One region of the Brevibacillus gelatini genome, then DNA from elsewhere that is predicted to be linked to it. Evidence: riboswitches for the same ligand, from Rfam matches in the RefSeq annotation. Region 1 holds a riboswitch; each other region holds the start of a gene.
The links. A riboswitch is a leader RNA that binds a small molecule or an ion and turns the genes downstream of it on or off. The one in region 1 is predicted to bind S-adenosylmethionine.

Region 1 (6,425 bases):
TACATCCCGCCGCATATGTCGTACGAAAACGGCTGCGCCTTTGCCGCCCCCATTTTCGCAAAAAAGGGACGTTCCCCGCGAGACGTGAGCGCCTGCTGCGCTACTCCAGCCTGCGTCGGTTCACACAGGACGATGCTTCCACCCGGCAGCGCAAACGTCACACAGCGCGCGCCCAGCCGCTCATCGGTGAACGCTTCTGCGGCCTGCCACCCGAACCACCGCGTCCAGTCCGCCGTCGCCGCGCCCAGGTCCGCGACGGCGTAACCGACTGCCAGAAGCTCGGTGGCGCCGTTTGCATGGGGAGCAATGATCCCTCGCTGTGTCAAATCTGCCTGCCGCTCATCGTCTGATTCTTGCCACTCTATCAAAAACGGCATGTTTCGGGCAGTCTGCGGATCTTCGGCAAACAGCATGCGCCAGCGCAATGTTTTTCCGTCGTCTCTTGTGCGGCTCCCGTCTACCGGCCCGATGAGCGTAAGTCCAAGCGCCCGAAATCGCTCTGCCCACCGATCCATTTCGCTGGTGCGCAAGGCGATTTGCCCAAGCCCTTCGCCAAGACCGTGCTCGGCTACCAGCTGCACAATGAGCGGATTGTCGGATTGCCCGGCAACAACGGCATCCTCGACAGCCAAAAACTCCACATAGGACAAGCCGAAATAGCTGAGACTGTTCCATGTCCCCCAACGGGTGTGCCTGCCGCCAGGTACAACGTGAAATCCCACCTCGCGGAACAGCCGCGCTGCTTCTTCGGGCTGCCGATGGACAAAATGAACCAGATGGTCAAAGAACAATTGCATCTTTTTTCGCCTCTTTTCGTATTAGCTTTATCATAGCAAAATTCACCATCTTTTCATCAACGAAGAAAGGAGAACCATGATCGAGACGAATTACAGCCGGACGCGATCCCGGCAAATGCAGAGACGATCCATGCGGCGCAGGGCATGGAAAAACACGCTTCTTTTCAGCTTGCTCGCCTGCGTCGGGGCAGGAGCTTATTTCAGCTTCACGACACTCGACAAGCACAAAGCCCCTGAAACCAATCCCGCGCCGACTCACGCCGCTGTACAGGAGCAGACTGTCCGGCTCACCTTTGTCGGCGACGTGATGATGGCCGGAAATGTGGAAAAGGTTTTGCTGGAAAAAGGCTACCACTATCCGTTCACGCATGTGCGCGAGCTTTTTTTACAGGATGACTACACGATTGCCAATCTGGAGTCGCCGCTTACGACCAGAGGGACGCCCGCAGACAACAAGGCGTTCGTCTACAAGTCCTCCCCTTTGGCTGCGCCCGCCATGCAAGCAGCCGGCATCGACGCGGTCAATCTGGCGAACAACCACTCGATGGACCAGGGGGTAGACGGCTTGCTCGATACGTTCGACGCTCTGGAGCAAAACCGGATCGCTTACGTCGGAGGTGGTGTCGATTCCGCACGCGCCTACGCTCCTGTGTTCGTGGAAAAAAACGGGATCAGGCTCGCCCTCTTCGGCTTTAGCCGGGTGATACCGGAAGTTAGCTGGTTCGCGCAAAAAAACGCGCCAGGACTGGCAGGGACGTATGATCCCGCCATGGCCGTCCAAGCCATTCAACAGGCGAGGGCACAAGCGGATCTCGTCATCGTGATCGCCCATTGGGGAAAAGAGCGGGAAGACTTTCCCGTCGAGCATCAAAAAGAGCTGGCAAAAGCATACATCGACGCAGGCGCAGACCTGGTCGTCGGCGGCCATCCGCATGTCCTGCAAGGCTTTGAACAGTATCGCGGCAAATGGATCGCCTACAGCCTGGGCAATTTCATTTTCACGCGATCAACCGAGCCGAAAACATGGGAAACGATGGTGCTTCAAGCAAGCTGTACGAAAAACGCCGTCTGCAGCCTGACCATGCTTCCTTTTCACGCCGAGCTGGGACAAGCGGTGCCGATGAATGCCGCGGACGGAGCCGCGCTGCTCCGCCGAATCGAGTCGCTCTCGGAAAACGTGCAGATTGACGCGGACGGCCGCATACAGGCAAAGGATGGGCAAGAAACGTAGCTTTTCGTATTTCAAGCTGTTTCAAGCAGCGGGAAGCAGCGCACCTCCAGACCAAAATCGCTTTTCAGCACTGCCTCGTGCTCTTCGCGAATCCCCGTTGCGATCAGCCCCGCACGCAATACGCCGCCCAGGTCGAATTGCACTTTCAGCTTGGTCACAGTCACGCCCGCCTCGCGCAGGAAATGCAGCACGCGATCAGGTGTGGCCGCGGGACACGACCCTTCGAGATAACACAGCACGCGCTCGTCCTCACCTTGAGCCGGCTGTGCTTCCGCCGTTTTTTCCTTCCAGGCCGGATGCGGGGTAAACGGCTGCGTCAACAAATAAGCCAAATCTTCCACGACGGCGCTTGCGGTTGGCAGCTCGCCTGCGCCTCTGCCCGTAAACAGCAGATCGCCGACGATGTTCCCCGAAAGCTGAACAGCGTTGAAGGAATCCTGGATTTGCGCCAGCGGATGGGCGAGAGGCAACATCGTCGGCTGAACCGAGAGCCGGATTCCCTGCTCCGTTTTTTGCGCCTGGGCAATCAGCTTGATTCGGTAGCCAAGCTCGCTCGCGATACGGATGTGGCCGGGGGACAAATCCGCGATTCCTTTGCGCACGACATTGGCAAGCGGCAGCGATTCGCCGTACACAAGCTGCGCGAGAATGTACAGTTTGTACATCGCGTCGAACCCTTCCACGTCAGAACGCGGATCAGCTTCCGCATACCCCAGCTCCTGCGCCTGCTTCAACACTTCCTGATAAGGGAGCTGTTCGGCTTCCATCTTCGTCAGGATGAAGTTCGTCGTCCCGTTGAGAATGCCGCGCACTCCGTGAATATCGTTCGTGCGCAGAAACTGTCGAAGCACGCTCAAAATCGGGATACCGCCTGCAACACTCGCTTCGTAGGCCAGATGGACCTGATGCCGGTTTGCCAGTTCGACCAGCTCTGGGCCGCGTTTGGCAAGCAGCTCCTTGTTCGCCGTTACCACGTGGCACCCTTTTTCGATCAAGGCACGCACGTAGTCGTACGTCGGCTCGACGCCCCCCATAACCTCGACGACAATGTCTACGTCACTTTTCAGCACATCCTCGAAATTGGTGGTCAGCAGGGCGGGATCTACCTGAACGGCCCGTTCTTTTTCCGAATCGCGGACCAACGCTTTGACAATCTCGATGCGTTTGCCCAATCGTGCGAACAGCTTTTCCTGCTGCAACCGAATCGTCTTGATAACGCCACCTCCTACTGTTCCCAATCCCAACAACCCTACCTTGACTACACCTGCACTCATTCCTGTCACCTCATCGCATATTTTTACCAAAAAGAAAAAACCTTCTTGCTAAGAAGAAGGTTTGGCATCAAAAAAGCCTTCTCCTTATCTCCCAGGACGCTTCCGTCCTGCAGGAATTGGCACCTTGTCACACGCTGTGTAACGGTTGCCGGGCTTCATCGGGCCAGTCCCTCCACCTCTCTGGATAAAGATCATTATGAATTTTTGCACTGCTTCGGCAGTCTGCAAGCATGCACAATCGTGTTCAAAACATCAAAAAACCTTCTTCGCTAAGAAGAAGGTTCGCCATGACTGCTATGATGTACCCGCTTCTTATCTTTCGAGGCGAAAACGCCCCGCAGGAATTGGCACCTTGTCGCTGTTCGCAACGGTTGCCGGGCTTCATCGGGCCAGACCCTCCACCTCTCTGGATAAGAACCTCGTATGCTGTTGAGCCTATTCTAAGAAATTCCAAAGCATTCGTCAACAAGTTTCTTTCTCGTTTTTACTCGCTTCGGATGAGAGGGCAAGCTAATTAGCCAGTCCGTACCTTTCCCGTAGGATGCGGCAGTGGTGGGCCTCATGCCCGGCGATGACATACGCCAATGTGCGCGCAGACAGCTTGTTGCCGTTCGCGTTTCCCATTCGCGTCCACGCTTCCTCCGCCACTCCCCGCAACTGGGCGAGTGTCGCCTGCCGAACCGCCTGGTATTCTTCGAGGATGCTTGCCAAGTCGCGCTCCTGGAAAAATGCTTGCGAGACATACGCATTTTCGTCAAATCCGGCGAGCGGCGTCTCGTCTCCCCTGGCAATGCGCAGCAGCCGATAGCTCATGATCCGCTCTGTATCAATGAGATGTCCCAGCACTTCTTTTACCGTCCACTTGCCTGCCGCGTAGCGATACGCCAGTTGCTCCTCCGTAAGCCGGGAAAACATCTCGACGGTTTGCGCTCTTTGCTCCGCCAGGATCGCAGCCAACTCACCATCCGGCACCAACTGGACATAATAGTCAAAATAATCCCCGTATTCCTCGCGATTCGGTCTCCCTGGCATGCTCTGATCCTCCTTTGTTTTTGGAAAATGATGCGGTTATTCCTGGCAGCTTTTAACCTTGCCAGCCCTCAAACAGCAGCACTCTTGCCGGTGCAGCGTCTGTGCCCACCAGCTTTAACGGGGCCGCAACCATGAAGTATTGGCCCGCAGGAACTTCACGCAACCGCAAGCCCTCGATCACAATCACCCCTGCGCCAAACAACGTTTTATGGGTGGGATGCCCTTCCTGGCTGCGCTCGATGCCCAGTGCATCTGTGCCGACGCCGCGCACGCCTTTTTCCACCAGATACTCCGCACCATCCTGTGCCAAATAGACGAATTCGAACGAAAAAGCATCCTCCCACGAGTTTTTCGTTTGGAACAGGACAAAATCGCCCGGCGCAATGTCGCAGCCCTCCAGCTCTGCCCGTCCGATCTTGTCTTCTACGTGCGTCAGGTCGAGTACGCGGCAGTTTCCCACCAGCTTTTCCAGTGAAATGCTTTCAAAAGTCTCCCCGTCTTTCACCATGTGCAGCGGCGCGTCTACATGTGTACCGGAATGGACATCCATGTCGATCCTCGATTCGGTCACATAGCCGTTTGTTGCCGACAAAATCTTCGGCTGCTTTTCCGGCTTGTTTTTGTACACCGTCATCCCTTCGAATATGGGGGCAGACACATCATACATTTTCATCGCGCTTCGCCTCTCTTATTTGCTCTTCTTTTTCTGTCCCAAGCTGCCTGCTTTCGCGCTGCAAGTCGGCCGGGAATACGACGCCCATCTGTCTTCTCGCTTCATCCATGACTTCCATCGTCAACAGCGAGGCGGCATGTGAATTCGTCGCTGACTCTCTGGCGCCTGCGGCAGCAAGCCGGATGAACTCCCTGATTTCATAGTGCATCATTTTGGGTGTCTGCGGCCTGGTCACGTCCTCGATCCGTCCGTCCCGGTAGCGAATCTCGATGCGCGTCAGGTGATTGATTTTGTCAATGACCATCGTGGCGTCCTCTCCCTGGATTTCCGCCGGCTGATAGGAGGTCGTAATCTTGGAAAAGCTGAGAATGGCATCCATCTCTTTGTACTTCAATAACATGCTGCCTTCGCCATCTACCCCTGACGTCAGTACAATTCCTTCTGCCTTGACCTGATCCGGTCTGCCAAACAGGATGATCGCAGGATAAAGGCAGTAAATCCCGATATCCATCAACGCCCCGTTGGAGTAGGCAGGGTCAAAGGCCCGCAGCACCTCTCCCGCGCGGTACGCATCATAGCGGGAGGAATACTGGCAATTACTGGCGATAAAACGGCGGATTTTGCCCAGCTTGGGCAGATGGTCCTGAATCGCAAAAAAGTTCGGAACCAGCGTCGATTTGACCGCTTCCATAAGCAGAACATCATGCTTTTTCGCCGCCGCAATCATCGCCTTTACTTCGTCCGCATTCGAGGCGAGCGGCTTTTCGCACAACACGTGCAGCCCCAGTCTCATGCACAGGATGGCCTGCTCGGCATGAAAGCAATTGGGGCTGGCAATGTAGACGGCGTCGATGTGTCCGCTCGCTGCCATCTCTTTTGGATCTGTGTAGAAAAAAGGAGCCGCGAACTTTTCAGCAAATTCTTTGGCGCGTTCGATCGTTCGCGAGCAAACCGCTTGCAGGGAAAAGCCCTCTACCGCAAGACCTGCCTGGATGAACTCTTCTGTAATCCAGTTGGTACCGATTACGCCAAAACGCATGAATCGCTTTCCCCCTTTTTGTTGCTTCGTCAGACAGAGTCTGGCGCCTCTTACCCATGCATGGGCGCCAGCTCCCGTTCTTCTATATTATCCAGCCACCAGGAAAATCCTTCTTCGCGAAGCAATTCGCACGCGGCCTCGGGTCCGTGTGAACCAGCCTCATAGGTCACAAGCGGAACGAGATTGCGTTCGAAGGCGGCAAGGATCGGCTCCACCCATTTCCACGACAGGCGCACTTCGTTCCAGTGGGCAAAGTAGGTTGAATCTCCGCGCAGCGCATCAAACAGCAGCCGCTCGTACGCCTCGGGAACGTCCTTGTGGCCTGAGTTGAAATTGACCGTTACAGGCTCAATTTTTCCGCTATTGGCCGGATTCTTGC
Region 2 (6,425 bases), 1.1 Mb from region 1:
CGGCCGAACGGCTTTCAGCATCGCTTCCCTGGCTTCGGCGACAACTTTCCCAATCCGCTGCAAAGCGAGCAAATCTTGTTCATTTTGAATCGACATGCCGTATCCTCCTTCATTGAAAATGATGCCCCCTTTTATTGGAGCATTTTCCCGCAAAAATCGCAAATACAAAGCCTGCACGCGCATTCGGCAAGACAGGCAGATTCCGCTTGCAAAAAAAAGCAGGCCGCCAGCTTCTCCCTGACGCCCTGCTTTTTACGCTCCCGGCTGCATGCCTCTTTATGCTTTTCTTTTCCGGCGAAGCTGATAGTACGTCACAGCCAACGCCAGCGCCAATACTGTCCCTTTGATAATATCGTAGGCGAAGTAAGGCAGGTTGAGCATCGTCATACCGTTGAGCAGCACCCCGATCAGGATTGCGCCGACGAACGTTCCAAACACATTCGGCTTGCCCGCGCCGAATACGGAAAAACCGACAAACGCCGCCGCCACTGCATCCATCAGCATCGAGCTGCCGCTGCTCACCTGGCCTGTTCCGATCCGCGCCGCCAAGAGCATCCCGCCCAATCCGGCAAACAGCGCGGACAGCACGTAGGCAAGCGTCCGGTAGCGATTGACCGGAATCCCGGACAATCGTGCCGCTTCCAGATTGCCGCCCGTCATGTACAGCATCCGCCCTTGGCGGGTGTAGGTCAAATAGACGTGGGTAATCGCGACCAGCAAAAAGGTCAGGATAACTGGCACGGGCAGTGAGAAAATTTTGCCTTGTCCCAGCCACAAAAACCACTCCTGGAATTTCCCCGGAGCCATCGATCCGTCTTCCATCGGCATGTTGGCGTAGATCGAGTAGCCTTTCGAATACGTCATGTGCAGCCCGTTGACGATATAGAGCATCGCCAGCGTCGCCAACAGGTCGGGAATCCGGATTTTGACGACCAGAAACGCGTTGACCAGCCCGACGATCAGGCTGAGCACAATCGGGACGACCAGTGTGGCGAACACGCCCTGCTCGTACCAGACCATCATCGAAGCCGAAACGACGGTGGTCAGCGATACCGTCGAGCCGACAGACAGGTCAAAGCCCCCGACAATCAAGGAAAACGTAACGCCGATGGCGACAAACGTCACGATCGAGATCGAACGCAAAATGTCCGTGATATTGTCATAGGTAAAGAAATACGGGTTGGTCAGACTGAATAACAGCATGACGATCACAATGACTGCCACAGTACCGTATTTGTAAATAAAATCAAACAAGCTGAATTTTTTGCCCTCCACGTTACTCACCTCCGCTTGCATAATACATAATCCGCTCCTGGGTTGCTTCCGCCCGGCTCAGCTCGCGGACGATTTTCCCTTCGAACATGACGAGAATCCGGTCCGCGATGCCCAGCACCTCCGCAAATTCGCAGGAAAAGTACAAAACGCCCTTGCGCTGCTCCGCCAGCTTTCCGATCAGGCGATAAATATCGCTTTTTGCGCCAATATCGACACCTTTGGTCGGTTCGTCAAACATGAAAACTTGCGCGTCCGTGTCGAGCCATTTTCCAATCGCCACCTTCTGCTGGTTTCCCCCGCTCAGATAGCCGACCAACTGCCCGATGTCCGCCGTCTTCACGCCCAGTCGCTGCACCAGCTCTCGCGCTTGCCCAGCCTCGGCTCCCCTGCGGATAAACCCGAGATGCGACCATTTCCACAAGGTGGAGACAGACAGGTTGTTTTTCACCGATTCCTCGACAAAAATGCCCTCTTTTCGCCGCTCCTCCGGGACGAGGACGATTCCTGCATCAACGGCGTCCTTTGGCGAGCGCAGACGTACCTCCTTGCCTTTCAGCCTGACCCGGCCAGCCTCGGCCGCATCGGCTCCAAACAACAAACGGGCCAGTTCCGTCTTCCCTGCTCCGACCAGTCCTACGACACCTACGATTTCGCCCTCGCGAACGCTCAGATCAACACCGCGAACCTTGCCGCCAGCCACCCCGTCCGCTTCCAGGATCAGCTCGCCAATCGGTACCTCCACCTTCGGAAACTCTTCATCGAAGCTTTTGCCCAGCATGTTCCCGATGACTTCATCCATCGTGGTAGCGGCTGTCTCGCTTGTTGCAATCAACTGGCCGTCGCGCATGACGGTGATCCGGTCGCAGATTTCAAAGATTTCCGGCAGCCGATGGGAAATATAGATGATCCCGACCCCGGCTTTTTTCAATTGGTCGATGATGAGAAACAGCCGCTCGCTCTCCTTCGTGCTCAAAGGAGCTGTCGGTTCGTCAAAAATGACGTATTTCGCTTTTTGCACGGTCGCGCGGGCAATCAGGATCAACTGCTTTTCCGACAGCGAACATTCCTCGACGAGCATGCGCACCGGGATGGAAAAGCCGAAGCCTTGCAAAATGCTTTCCGCTTCCTTGTGCAGCCTCTGCCAGTTCATGAGTCCCTTGCTGCTTTTGGACACGATCTGGTCGAGCAAAATGTTTTCCGTCACGCTCAAATACGGGATCAGCGCCGTGTCGACTTCCTGGTAGACACACTGGATGCCCAGCGCTTTCGCATCCTGCGGCGACTGGATGGAGACTTCCTTGCCGTCAATCACGATGCTTCCGCCATCCGCCTGATACGCACCCGTGAGAATTTTCATCAGGGTGCTTTTTCCCGTTCCGTTCGCCCCGAGCAGTGCGTGCACCTCGCCGGCCTTGACTTCAAAATCGACGGAGCGCAGCGCGGGTACGCCGGAAAACTGCTTCACAATCCCTTTCATCTGCAAGCTGGACACTTTTCGCACCCCCAAATAAACAAGATTCCCGTTGACAGAAGCAACGGGAATAGCCAAATCAACCAGCTCTATTTGCTTACTTGCCCCACTCTGGCACGTATTGGGACAGGTCGCCCATCGTTACTTTTTTATCCTTTGGCAAGTCTTCCTGTTTGACCAGCACCGGGTTCAGCTTCACGCTGTCTGGCACCTGCTCACCTTTGATTTTTTGGAAAACGGTTTGCGCATGAATGCGACCGATGTTCGACGGATCTACCGCTGCCGTCGCGGCCCAAGGAGAGTTCGGCTCCTGGATCAGCTGCAGGTCTTCGTCGCTCAGGTCGATGCCGTATACCTTGATCTCGGTGCGGCCTGCTTGCTGGATCGCACGGGTTGCCCCTTTGGCGAATTCATCCCACGATGCCCATACGGCTGTAATATCGCCTTTGTTCGGATACTTTTTCAAAATCGCTTCCATCTGTGCTTGCGTATCGAGCGCGGTGTTGTTCGTTGCCGAGCCAAATGCGGCGATTTCCTTAATATCCGGGTATTTTTTCAGGAAGGCTTCATACGTTACCTGGCGTTTTTCCATCGGTGCGAAGCCTGCTACCCAAATTTTCACGATGTTGCCTTTGCCGCCCGTATCGGCAGCCAGCTTCTCCAGGCTCAGCTCGGCCAGCTTGTTGTCATCCTGCTCAACGACAGGTACGCCTGGCAGCTTAATATCGGTGTCGAACAGCACGACCGGAATCTTTTTGTCGACTGCTTTTTGCGTGCCCTGCTGCAGCGCTTCTGCCGTACCGTGGTCAATCAGGATGCCGTCAAAATTTTGGTTCACCGCAGCGTCGAGGTTGGAAGCCATTTTCGACAAATCGGTATCCGCGTTGAATACGGTCAGCTCGCCGCCGTTTTTCTCGACTTCCTGCTTCACGCCGTTAATGTATTGGGCAGAAAATGTGCCGACGTTTTGGCGCATAATCAGGGCGATGCGCTTCGGTTTCTCGCCGCCGGAAGCGCCGCTTCCCGCCTGATTTTGGGTGTCCGCTCCTCCGCCGCAAGCGGTCAAGGCCAGCGACGCAGCCAGTACAATTGATGTGACAAGACCCAGTTTCTTTTTCATGAAAATTCCCCCTTTTTCTTTCCTGCTGAGCTTCAAGCTGGGGAGGCGACGACCTTCCAACCTTCCAATAGGAAAAGCCTCTTTCAACAGATGAAAGAGGCTTGATCGACAAGATTCGCGCCTCTTATCTGTCAGGTATCGCTACCTGTTGGAGTTAGCACCTTGGCTCGCAAGTCAGATCATCCTGCCAGCTAGGTTGCCGGGCATCATAGGGCCATTCCCTCAGCCTTCTCTGGATAAGAGTAGTTTTTATTTTCACAACGTTTTCGGAATATATACAGACTATAATCCTTGTTTTACCCATCTGTCAACTAGGTTTTTCAAACTTTTGTCCTCCAAGTAGTCCCAACTTTATGTCTAAATTTTGGAGGAATTTTTGTAAAGTCTTGTCGACATATGGTAGATTAAAGCCAAAGCCATGCAAATTTGCGATGGAGATGTCCGATGAGTCTATTAAAAGAAGTAATCTTGCAAATGTTTTTTGCCCTGACGCCGTTTGTTTTGTTTAATATCTATTACCGCGACCGAATGTGTAACTACAGTCGTTCCTTTATTCTCGTCACCAGTTCTGTCTGCGTGTTTCTGGCGATGACCTTCGCGTCGAGCGCCGTTGAGGGATTTATTTTTGTATTCTTCGCCTTGATCTACGGCGGGGTACGAATCGCCTCGGTCGTGCTGATCGAATCAGTGCTGTACCGCTACTATCTGGGCGGTGAAGACACGTGGGTCGCCATGCTCATGATAGCCACCGCATTCGCGATCTCCCTCCTGATCTATCAACGCTACAAAGCCAGTTATCGAAAAACACTGTATACTCTTTTGACGGGTGCTCTCTTTTCCCTGATAGAATTGGGATTGACCTATCTTAACTTTCCCACCCATGTATCCCATCAGCTTGCCTATCATGTGTTCGTGATCCCCGTTCAAAATATCGTCGGCATCTGGCTGTTGATGTCGTTATTTAGCAAATGCGTATCAGACAAGGAATTGTTCATTCGCCACGCACAAAACGAAAAGATCGAGACGATGAGCCACGTCGCGGCTTCACTGGCGCACGAGGTGAGAAACCCGCTCACAGCCGTCAAAGGCTTTTTGCGCTTGATGCAGGAAGACGCGGGAAACATTGCGAAAGCCGAGCAGTACATCCGCATCAGCCTGGACGAGATCCAGCGCACGGAAGCGATTTTGACGGAGTACCTCGCGCTGTCCAAGCCGCTCAAGGAGCGCAACGAGCTTATCAACGTGTGCGAGCAGCTCTATGTCGTCCGCGAGGTCATGCTGCCTTTTGCCAACATGCACAACATCGAGCTGGAGTTGCAAGCATATGAAAAGCCCGTCACGATCATGGCCAATCCCGACGAGTTCAAGCAGGTGCTGGTAAACTTTGTAAAAAATGCCATCGAAGCATGCGCGGAGACGGCCAACGGGAAAGTCGTTCTGTCGCTGTTGATTGAAAAAAACAACGCGCTCCTCATCATCAAGGACAACGGCATCGGCATGGACGAGGGACAGATCAAGCGACTGGGCACGATTTATTTTTCGACCAAAACAAGCGGCACCGGACTCGGCCTGACTTATTCCTATCACGTCATCCGCGCGTTTGGCGGCTCGGTGAGCGTGTCGAGCAAGCCAAAGGTCGGTACGAAGTTCACGATTACGTTTCCGTATCATCAGCCGCAGTAGCGGCCAGGTCGCAGTAGCGGTCAGGTGAAAAAGCCTGGCCATGAAAACATGCTCAGCCCTCGTGGAAAGGTACGCCCCCTGAGAGCGGGATCATTTCGCTTGCGACGGACAAATGGACGGGGAGGTGATGAAGCACAAGCGCTCCTGACCATCGCCTCCCAGACTGCCGGTCCCGGTCTTGCTTCACCCGAAAACAGTTGCCTTCCCTTCAATGCTGAACGGGCGGAATCTGCTGCAGATTGTTCGGCTGCTTTTCAAATAACAGCAACTCGTTTTGCCGATTCAGCGTGGCGAGAAATACGTCCTCGACCGCGACGCCTCTCTTTTTCAGCTCCTGCAACAGCCACTCTTCGTCACGTTCGCGGTACTTCAGCGCATCCGGATATATTTTCCCCTCGACAATGACAGGCAGGGAGATGCCCGTCGAAGCAGTCTGGACTTGCAAGTCCTGTCTCGTCACTGGCTGCTGCGCCGATTTTTTCAATACGGTCAAACGGCCATTGGCCTCGATGATGGCCATTTCAATTTCTGCCAGATCAAAAATGTCTTTTTCCCGCAGCATTTGCAGCACATTATCGAGCGAATAGCGTATCTTTTTCAACTGATGGACGAGAAACTTGCCGTTGTAAAAAACGACCGTCGGTTCAAACGTGACCATTTTCCCAAAGCGCCTGGACACAATCGACCACTGCGACACGAGGCGCTGCAGCACGCCGAGGGCCACAATCGCCACCGCGATGGGAAGATGGTGGACATTCGGCTCGGCAATATCGGCCCCGGTCACAGAACCCAACGTAAGGATAATCATAAAATCAAAGACAGGCAGCTCGCCAATCGAGCGCTTTCCCATGAACAGCGTCACGATCAATAGCAGCG
Region 3 (6,425 bases), 870 kb from region 1:
GTTGTATACGCCAAACTTTATCGACCTGAAGAAGCTGACGGAGCTCTGGAGCTTCGGCGGGATTGTGTTTGGCTACGCCCTGCCCGCTTTGGCTGTAGTGCCCATCTGGCTTTTGCGAAGGCCGTCAGAGGAGAGAAAGGCATGAGATTGTATGGGCGAATTCTGCTGCTTTTCTGCATGGTCGTATCCCTGACAGGCTGCGTAGACCAGATCATTCTGGAGGATGCGACGATCACGCTGATGACGGGGATCGATCTCAATGAAAAAAATGAGCTAATCTTCTACTTGTCCAGTCCGGTGTTTAGCAGGGAAGCAAGACTGAATGAAGAGGAGTACGGGGTCAAGGCGGATTCGATGCGCCAGGCGAGAGGAAGGTTTGACGAGATGGTAACAGCTTTGACCCTGTCCGGGAAAATCCAGGTGTTTGTGATCGGAAAAAAACTGCTGGAGCATCCGCACTGGTTCCAACTGATGGACGTCATGTTTCGGGATGCCCGCTTCTCGGTCAATGCGCGGGTGGTGGTTTTTGACGGTCCGCTCGCGGAGTTGTTCGCTTTTGACCCTATAGATAAACCGCGCCTTCCGCTCCACCTCACCAAGCTGATCGATACAGCCAATCAGCGGAACTTGACGGTCAAGACAAGGGTACAGGAATTTCATCGGCAAATGGTGGAAAAAGGAGAGACGGCTGTACTAACGGAAATCAAATTGGACCGTGCTGTCAAGATTATGGGCACGGCGCTGCTGAGACACGACGGAACGTACGCAGGATTGCTTGAGTCCAGAGATACGATGCTTTTGCAAATGTTCTTGCACGAAAGGGCGGGTGAGACTTCTATGACCATTCCGCTTCCGATTCAGGATGACCGCAAGAAAATCGTCAAGGACAGGCTCAGCTTTTTTTTAAGAGGCACCAATCGCGATGTGAAGGTGAGCTATCGCAACAACCAGTTCCGTTTTGACGTGAAGTTGCGATTGCTTGTAGACATCGCTGAAAGGCAGTTTCCATTCGACATGGAAAAGGATTACAAAAAAATGCAGAAGATGATTGTCGAGGAACTGCGAAAAGAGTTCACACGTCTGGTGAAAAGCTGCCAGGAGAACGGGACAGACCCGTTTGGCTTTGGCGTGTACGCCCGCGCCTACGAGTACGAGGCGTGGAAAAAGGTGCAGGATGATTGGGCAGCGGCATTTGCCAAAGCCGATGTCCGTTTTGTGCCGGAGGTGTCGATTAAAAGCAATGGCGTTATCAAGTGAGCCAAAAAAGGAAAAGCACCCTTTCGCCAATGGAACGGCTAAGGGTGCTTTCTGTATTAGTAGATGGCTTCCCAGCCCGCAGGTGTGACGAACAGGCGGATTGCCTTGATTTTGCGGTCGTCCATCAGCGTGAAGTAGTGACGGAAGTTAGGCGGTACAGAGATCAGGTCGCCTGGCTCAAGCTCGACGTCGAAGTAGCGTCCGTCTTTGCCCTTGATGGCGAAAATGCCGTGGCCGTCTACGCAGAAGCGGCACTCATCGTCGGTGTGATGATGCTCGTTCTTGAATTTCACGAGCAGCTCATCGAGGTTAGGGGTTTGGTCGGAGAGAACGACGATGTCTGCCGTCAGGTAGCCGCGGCGCTTGCTGATCGCTTCGATCTCCGGCTTGAAGGCGTCGAGAATTTCCTGCTTTTCTTCCTCGGTCGGGCTGTAGTTGTCGCGGTGCTTCGGATCGAGGCGGTCTACGCCCCATTTTTCGTAAATGATCTCCTGGCTGTTCAGGAAAGAAATGACTTCCTCCGGTGCGGAAATGTACTCGTTCGTGTCGTGAAAACGGATTTGTGCCATCTTGCATACCTCCTTGATTAATTGGTTGTAGTGGACACGACAGCTTGGCGCAACTGCAGCCAGCGGGCGTGGTACTCGAACAAAAATTCAAATGCTTCCAGGTGGCGCTTTGCCTCAAAGTCGTTGCCGCCCCAGGCGTAAATGCCGTGATTGCGGATGAGTACACCCGGAATTTCCGGGGTGATGACTTTTTCAATCGCAGCAGCGAGTGTCGGAATATCGGCAAAGTTTTCAACAATCGGAACCGTGATCCGGGCGTTTTCCTCCCAAATGCCCAAGCCTTTAATCAGCTCTTGCCCCTGGATGGAGAAGGCGCGCTGGCCGAAGTACAGCTCGGAAATGAGGTTGTTCCAGACCGTGTGGACGTGGAAGCAGGCGCCTGCCTGCGGAAACTTTTGATAGACGACGGCGTGGATCAACGTCTCTGCGGACGGCTTGAGCGAAGTCGCGTCTACAGGGCGGGAATCTCCATCGACCACCAGGTAGTCTTCCGGCGACAGTTTGGTCTTGTCTTTGCCGCTTGCGGTTACGGCAAATTGCAGCGGCTCATCCTGGATTTTGATCGAGAGATTGCCGCTGGTGCCGGGAAACCAGTCCCGGCGGGCAAAGGTCAGCTTGACGTCATCCAGACGGCGAAAAGCGTCCAGACGTTGTTCGAGTGTAGCGGTCATGGATCAGACAACCTCCTGTTTCAGTTCCGTCAGTGTGTCAATCACGTCGTGGAAGGTCGCAAATGTGCTGTGCGAAAGCGCAAGCTCCTTCGCCTTCTCGGCGAGGAAGGAGCGGGCGATGACGTAATCCGCGATTTTTGCGCCAGCCAGGTCCGTGATCGAGTCGCCAATGACGACGCGATAGTGAGTGGCAGGGTCGTAGCGGCGAATGATGGTCGTCTTACACATGCCGCAGCCGTTTGTGCAGTGCTCGTCGCAGGAGTGCGGCCACGTAATCGTGATGTTCTCGCCGGAGAAGTCACTGCCGTTGCAGTAGATCGGAACACCGCCAAGGTCAAACGGAGCGAGAATCGGCTGAACGAAAAAGTCGATGCCGCCGCTCGTAATCAGAAGCTCGATGCCTTCCTCGCGGCAAAAGCGGACGAAGTCGGCGAAGCCGGGGCGAATCGTAGCCTCCTGGACGATGTAGTCCACAATATCCTGGCGCAACGAGGAGGGTAGCAGCTGAAACAGCTTGCCGACGCCTTCCTGCACACTTATTTGTTGCGATAAAATTTGTTCGGTGATCGCTTCCCATTCGGGGGGAGCGAACTTTTTCACAATCGCGACGATGTTGTCCTTTTCCGTAATCGTTCCGTCGAAATCGCAGAACAGTACGAGTTTTTTGCTCATCGTGTGCCACCCCACTTTTCCAGGGCGACGGCAAGCTCCGGCGATCCGGCAGCGGCTTCGTCCAGGCTGTGTCCGGCTGTGACGGTTGCGATCGCATCGACAAACGCCTTCGCTCCCGCTGTTGCGCCGCCGGGGTGGCCGTGGATGCCGCCGCCTGCGTTGACGATTTGGTCGAGGCCAAAGTCCTGATACAGTTGCGGTACGAGTCCGGGATGAATGCCAGCGGACGGAACCGGGAACGAGCGGCGCACGCCCGCAAGTGGTGTCGTCAGGTTTTGGGCGAGTTGAAGCGCTTCTGTTTTGTCCAGCGCAACATTGCCGTAAGGAGACGGGAACAGCACCAGGTCTGCTCCGGCGATCCGCATCAGGGTGCCGAGCAGAAGCGGTGTGGCGATGCCGTAGTCAGGCGACGGATAGTACGCGCCTGCGAGCGCCGGGTGCGCCATGATCGGGACGTTGACATCCGGATCGGCTGCCAGACGGTGCAAGGCATCGAAGCCGAAGGCCAGCACGTTGAACAGCAGGCAGTCGGCGCCAGCCTCGACTGCGCGTTTTGCTTTTTCATTCAGCTCGTTGATCGGGCCAGTCAGGTTGGCGGCGTAGAGGACGGGCTTGCCTGTCTCGGCTTCGGTTTCCCGGGCGATCTCTTTGAACGCCCGGATGCGCTCCAAAAACGGCGCGCGGTCGTCTGCGAAGAAAATTTCGTCATCTTTGACCAAATCGACGCCGCCTGCCGCCTGTGCCTTGAATTGCGTTTTCAGATCGTCAAACGGCAAGCCCAGGCAAGATTTGAAAATGCTCATCAGGAGCGGACGGTTATGGGCGTTCAATCGGCTACGCAGTCCCTCGATGCCGAACTTCGGTCCGGGAAATGCCTGGAGGAACGAGTCGGGAAAAGCGATGTCGACCAGCTTGATTTTTCCGTCCATCGAGAGCTTGCCGAAGATTCCGGTCAGAAGCGAAGGAATATCGCTGGTGAAGTTGCGGGTCGGGTAGCTGACGGTAATCAGCCCGCGTACATCCCCGTTTTCCAATGTTTCCAGCGGAGTGGCGCTGACGGCTTCGCCCAGGTACGGCGCCAGCTCTGCTTGCTTGGCGGCGGGCAAGTCCGTCCAGGAGCCGACCGTCATGCCGACTGCGATGGCAGCCGCTTTTTTGTTCAAGTCTTTGGCTTGGGTCAAATAGGTGACGAGGATGCGTTGCTCACTCATGCTAGTCCTCCTTGGCAGCTTGAAAGCCGTCGTGATCGTTTTGAAACATGTAAAAAAGCCTCCCCACTTGAGCGGGGAGGCGGTTGTCGACTATGAAAACGTCTCGTCTCCTCTCATCTCTCGGGTCAGTAGCCGGAAGCAACAGCTCCGACTCTTATCCGTTGGAATTAGCACCGTTTCGCTATTTCGTCGATCACAAAAAATAGCGCCGGTTGCCGGGCATCATAGGGCCAGTCCCTCAGCCAGCTCGCGATAAGAGTGAATATGGTTCACACGACATCGATCCGTGTGCGATACCCCCATGATATGCCTTCTCGTTTCCCGAGTCAATCTTTGTTTTTTACGAGAATGTGCATCTGCTCACAGGGAAAAGGAGGCAGCAAGTGAAACTTTTTTACACAGCGTGCGTGGTATGGGATGAAAGGGTGTGGAGACATTGGGAAAGTAGGCTTGGAGGACGTGTACCAGTTGCACGTAAACGATATATACCGCTATCTTTTCCGGCTCACACGCGATCAGAGGCAGGCGGAAGATTTGACGCAAGAGACTTTTTTTCGCGCGTTTGCCTCTCTGGAGGACTATCACGGGGAAAAAGTGCGGCCATGGCTGTTCAAGGTGGCTTACCACGCTTTCGTGGATTGGCATCGCAAGCAGAAGCGGCGGCCAGTCGATTACGTCGGGAACGTGCCGGATCGGCTGGATGCTTCCGCTATCGATCCCGCTGACCAGCTCGTGAACCAGGAATTGTGGGAGACGGCATCCGCCTGGCTGGAGCGGCTGCCGGAAAAGCAGCGGCAGGTGATTTTGCTGTCGACGATGCAGCTTTCCTACGCGGAAATGGCGCAGGTGCTGGGAATCGAACTGGCAGATGTCAAGCGTTCTCTGTTTCGGGGACGGCAAAAGATGCGACAACTGTGGAAGGAGGAAGGGCTATGACGAGGCAAAACGGAGATGAGCGCGAGCAAAGGCTGCTTGCTTATTTGAGAGGGGAAGTAACGGGAGAGGAAGCGAAGCGACTGGGCGAGGAACTGACAAGCGATGAAGAGTACGCACAGAGGCTGGAACGGTTGCTGCTGGGGGAGGACAAGGGGGAAGACGACAGGGAAGAAGTCAAGTCAGCGCTTTCGCTATCGGAAGCCAGACAGCGGGCAATCGTCCGCCGGGGAAAATGGAAAAACCGGCTGACGACCTCCTTTTATGCCTTCGCGATTCCTTGCCTTGCAGGTGTGCTCTTGCTGCTTGTAAACGGCTGGGTGGGCAGGCTGATGTACGACGATTTGTTCCGGGTGGCGTGGGACATGGTCAATTTTACCCAGCCGGGCGTGAGCGTGGGCAGCAGCGGCTCGCAGGTGGGGCTGTTGTACGGCAGCATCGACATGGAACTGCGCGAGCAAGTTGGCAGAGAGGCCAAAAACGCTGGCCGCTTTCGGAGCACGAATGTACTGTGGAACGTGAGCGCCAGACCGGAGTGGACAGGTGGCGTCAGGGAGCAAAAACTGTTTTTCCGCTACCCGTTGTCATCCGGAGAACCGGAAGAAGACACGGCCTATTTGCGCACGCCTGCCTGGACAACGCTGGAAAAGCTGCCGGAGGGAACGGTATCCCAACTGGCGATCTCGTTTGACAGCTTCTTGACGTATGACCAGTACGTCAAGCTGGTTTCCCGCCATATCATCAGCGACAGCCAAGAAACGGTCTGGTTTGCCGTCGACACGGGAGTGGAGTTGAAACAGGCAGACGGAGAAGTAGGCAATCTGTTACTCGGCCCGGGGGAAGTTTGGGGCTTTGCCGAGCGGGCGCTGGATTACGGAGCAGCGCCGATTCAGGTGAACGGCGAAAGCGAGCGGCGAATGGCTGCCTTCATGGGCGAGATGAAATATTTGACCGAGCAAAAAAGCCTGGTACGCGACATGGGCTCTGCACTGCTTACGGGCGGCGATCCGCAAATCGAGGAGCGCTATCGCTATTTGCAGGAAAAAGGCTTGCGCATCTACGGCGCCGTCCTGACCGGACCGACGAAGGAGTTGCTTAGGCTCAAGGAGGAA

Region 2: another riboswitch for S-adenosylmethionine. It lies ahead of AAFJ72_RS19040 (sugar ABC transporter substrate-binding protein); the one in region 1 lies ahead of AAFJ72_RS13705 (homoserine dehydrogenase).
Region 3: another riboswitch for S-adenosylmethionine. It lies ahead of AAFJ72_RS17995 (2,3-diketo-5-methylthiopentyl-1-phosphate enolase); the one in region 1 lies ahead of AAFJ72_RS13705 (homoserine dehydrogenase).

What each region holds. Positions count from the first base shown of each region.
Region 1 covers NZ_CP154342.1:2,848,619-2,855,043, forward strand. The annotation lists gene AAFJ72_RS13695 (VOC family protein) at 1-797, opposite strand, end outside; gene AAFJ72_RS13700 (CapA family protein) at 874-2,028, shown strand; gene AAFJ72_RS13705 (homoserine dehydrogenase) at 2,040-3,302, opposite strand; SAM riboswitch class I at 3,384-3,493, opposite strand; SAM riboswitch class I at 3,612-3,719, opposite strand; gene AAFJ72_RS13710 (DinB family protein) at 3,813-4,334, opposite strand; gene AAFJ72_RS13715 (cyclase family protein) at 4,387-5,007, opposite strand; gene AAFJ72_RS13720 (Gfo/Idh/MocA family protein) at 4,994-6,046, opposite strand; gene zwf (glucose-6-phosphate dehydrogenase) at 6,097-6,425, opposite strand, start outside.
Region 2 covers NZ_CP154342.1:3,943,880-3,950,304, forward strand. The annotation lists gene map (type I methionyl aminopeptidase) at 1-96, opposite strand, end outside; gene AAFJ72_RS19030 (ABC transporter permease) at 277-1,275, opposite strand; gene AAFJ72_RS19035 (sugar ABC transporter ATP-binding protein) at 1,277-2,767, opposite strand; gene AAFJ72_RS19040 (sugar ABC transporter substrate-binding protein) at 2,844-3,866, opposite strand; SAM riboswitch class I at 3,988-4,109, opposite strand; gene AAFJ72_RS19045 (ATP-binding protein) at 4,311-5,549, shown strand; gene AAFJ72_RS19050 (DUF421 domain-containing protein) at 5,758-6,425, opposite strand, start outside.
Region 3 covers NZ_CP154342.1:3,721,990-3,728,414, reverse strand. The annotation lists gene AAFJ72_RS18020 (GerAB/ArcD/ProY family transporter) at 1-145, shown strand, start outside; gene AAFJ72_RS18015 (Ger(x)C family spore germination protein) at 142-1,257, shown strand; gene AAFJ72_RS18010 (1,2-dihydroxy-3-keto-5-methylthiopentene dioxygenase) at 1,314-1,826, opposite strand; gene AAFJ72_RS18005 (methylthioribulose 1-phosphate dehydratase) at 1,844-2,497, opposite strand; gene AAFJ72_RS18000 (2-hydroxy-3-keto-5-methylthiopentenyl-1-phosphate phosphatase) at 2,501-3,169, opposite strand; gene AAFJ72_RS17995 (2,3-diketo-5-methylthiopentyl-1-phosphate enolase) at 3,166-4,380, opposite strand; SAM riboswitch class I at 4,491-4,639, opposite strand; gene AAFJ72_RS17990 (sigma-70 family RNA polymerase sigma factor) at 4,840-5,316, shown strand; gene AAFJ72_RS17985 (anti sigma factor C-terminal domain-containing protein) at 5,313-6,425, shown strand, end outside.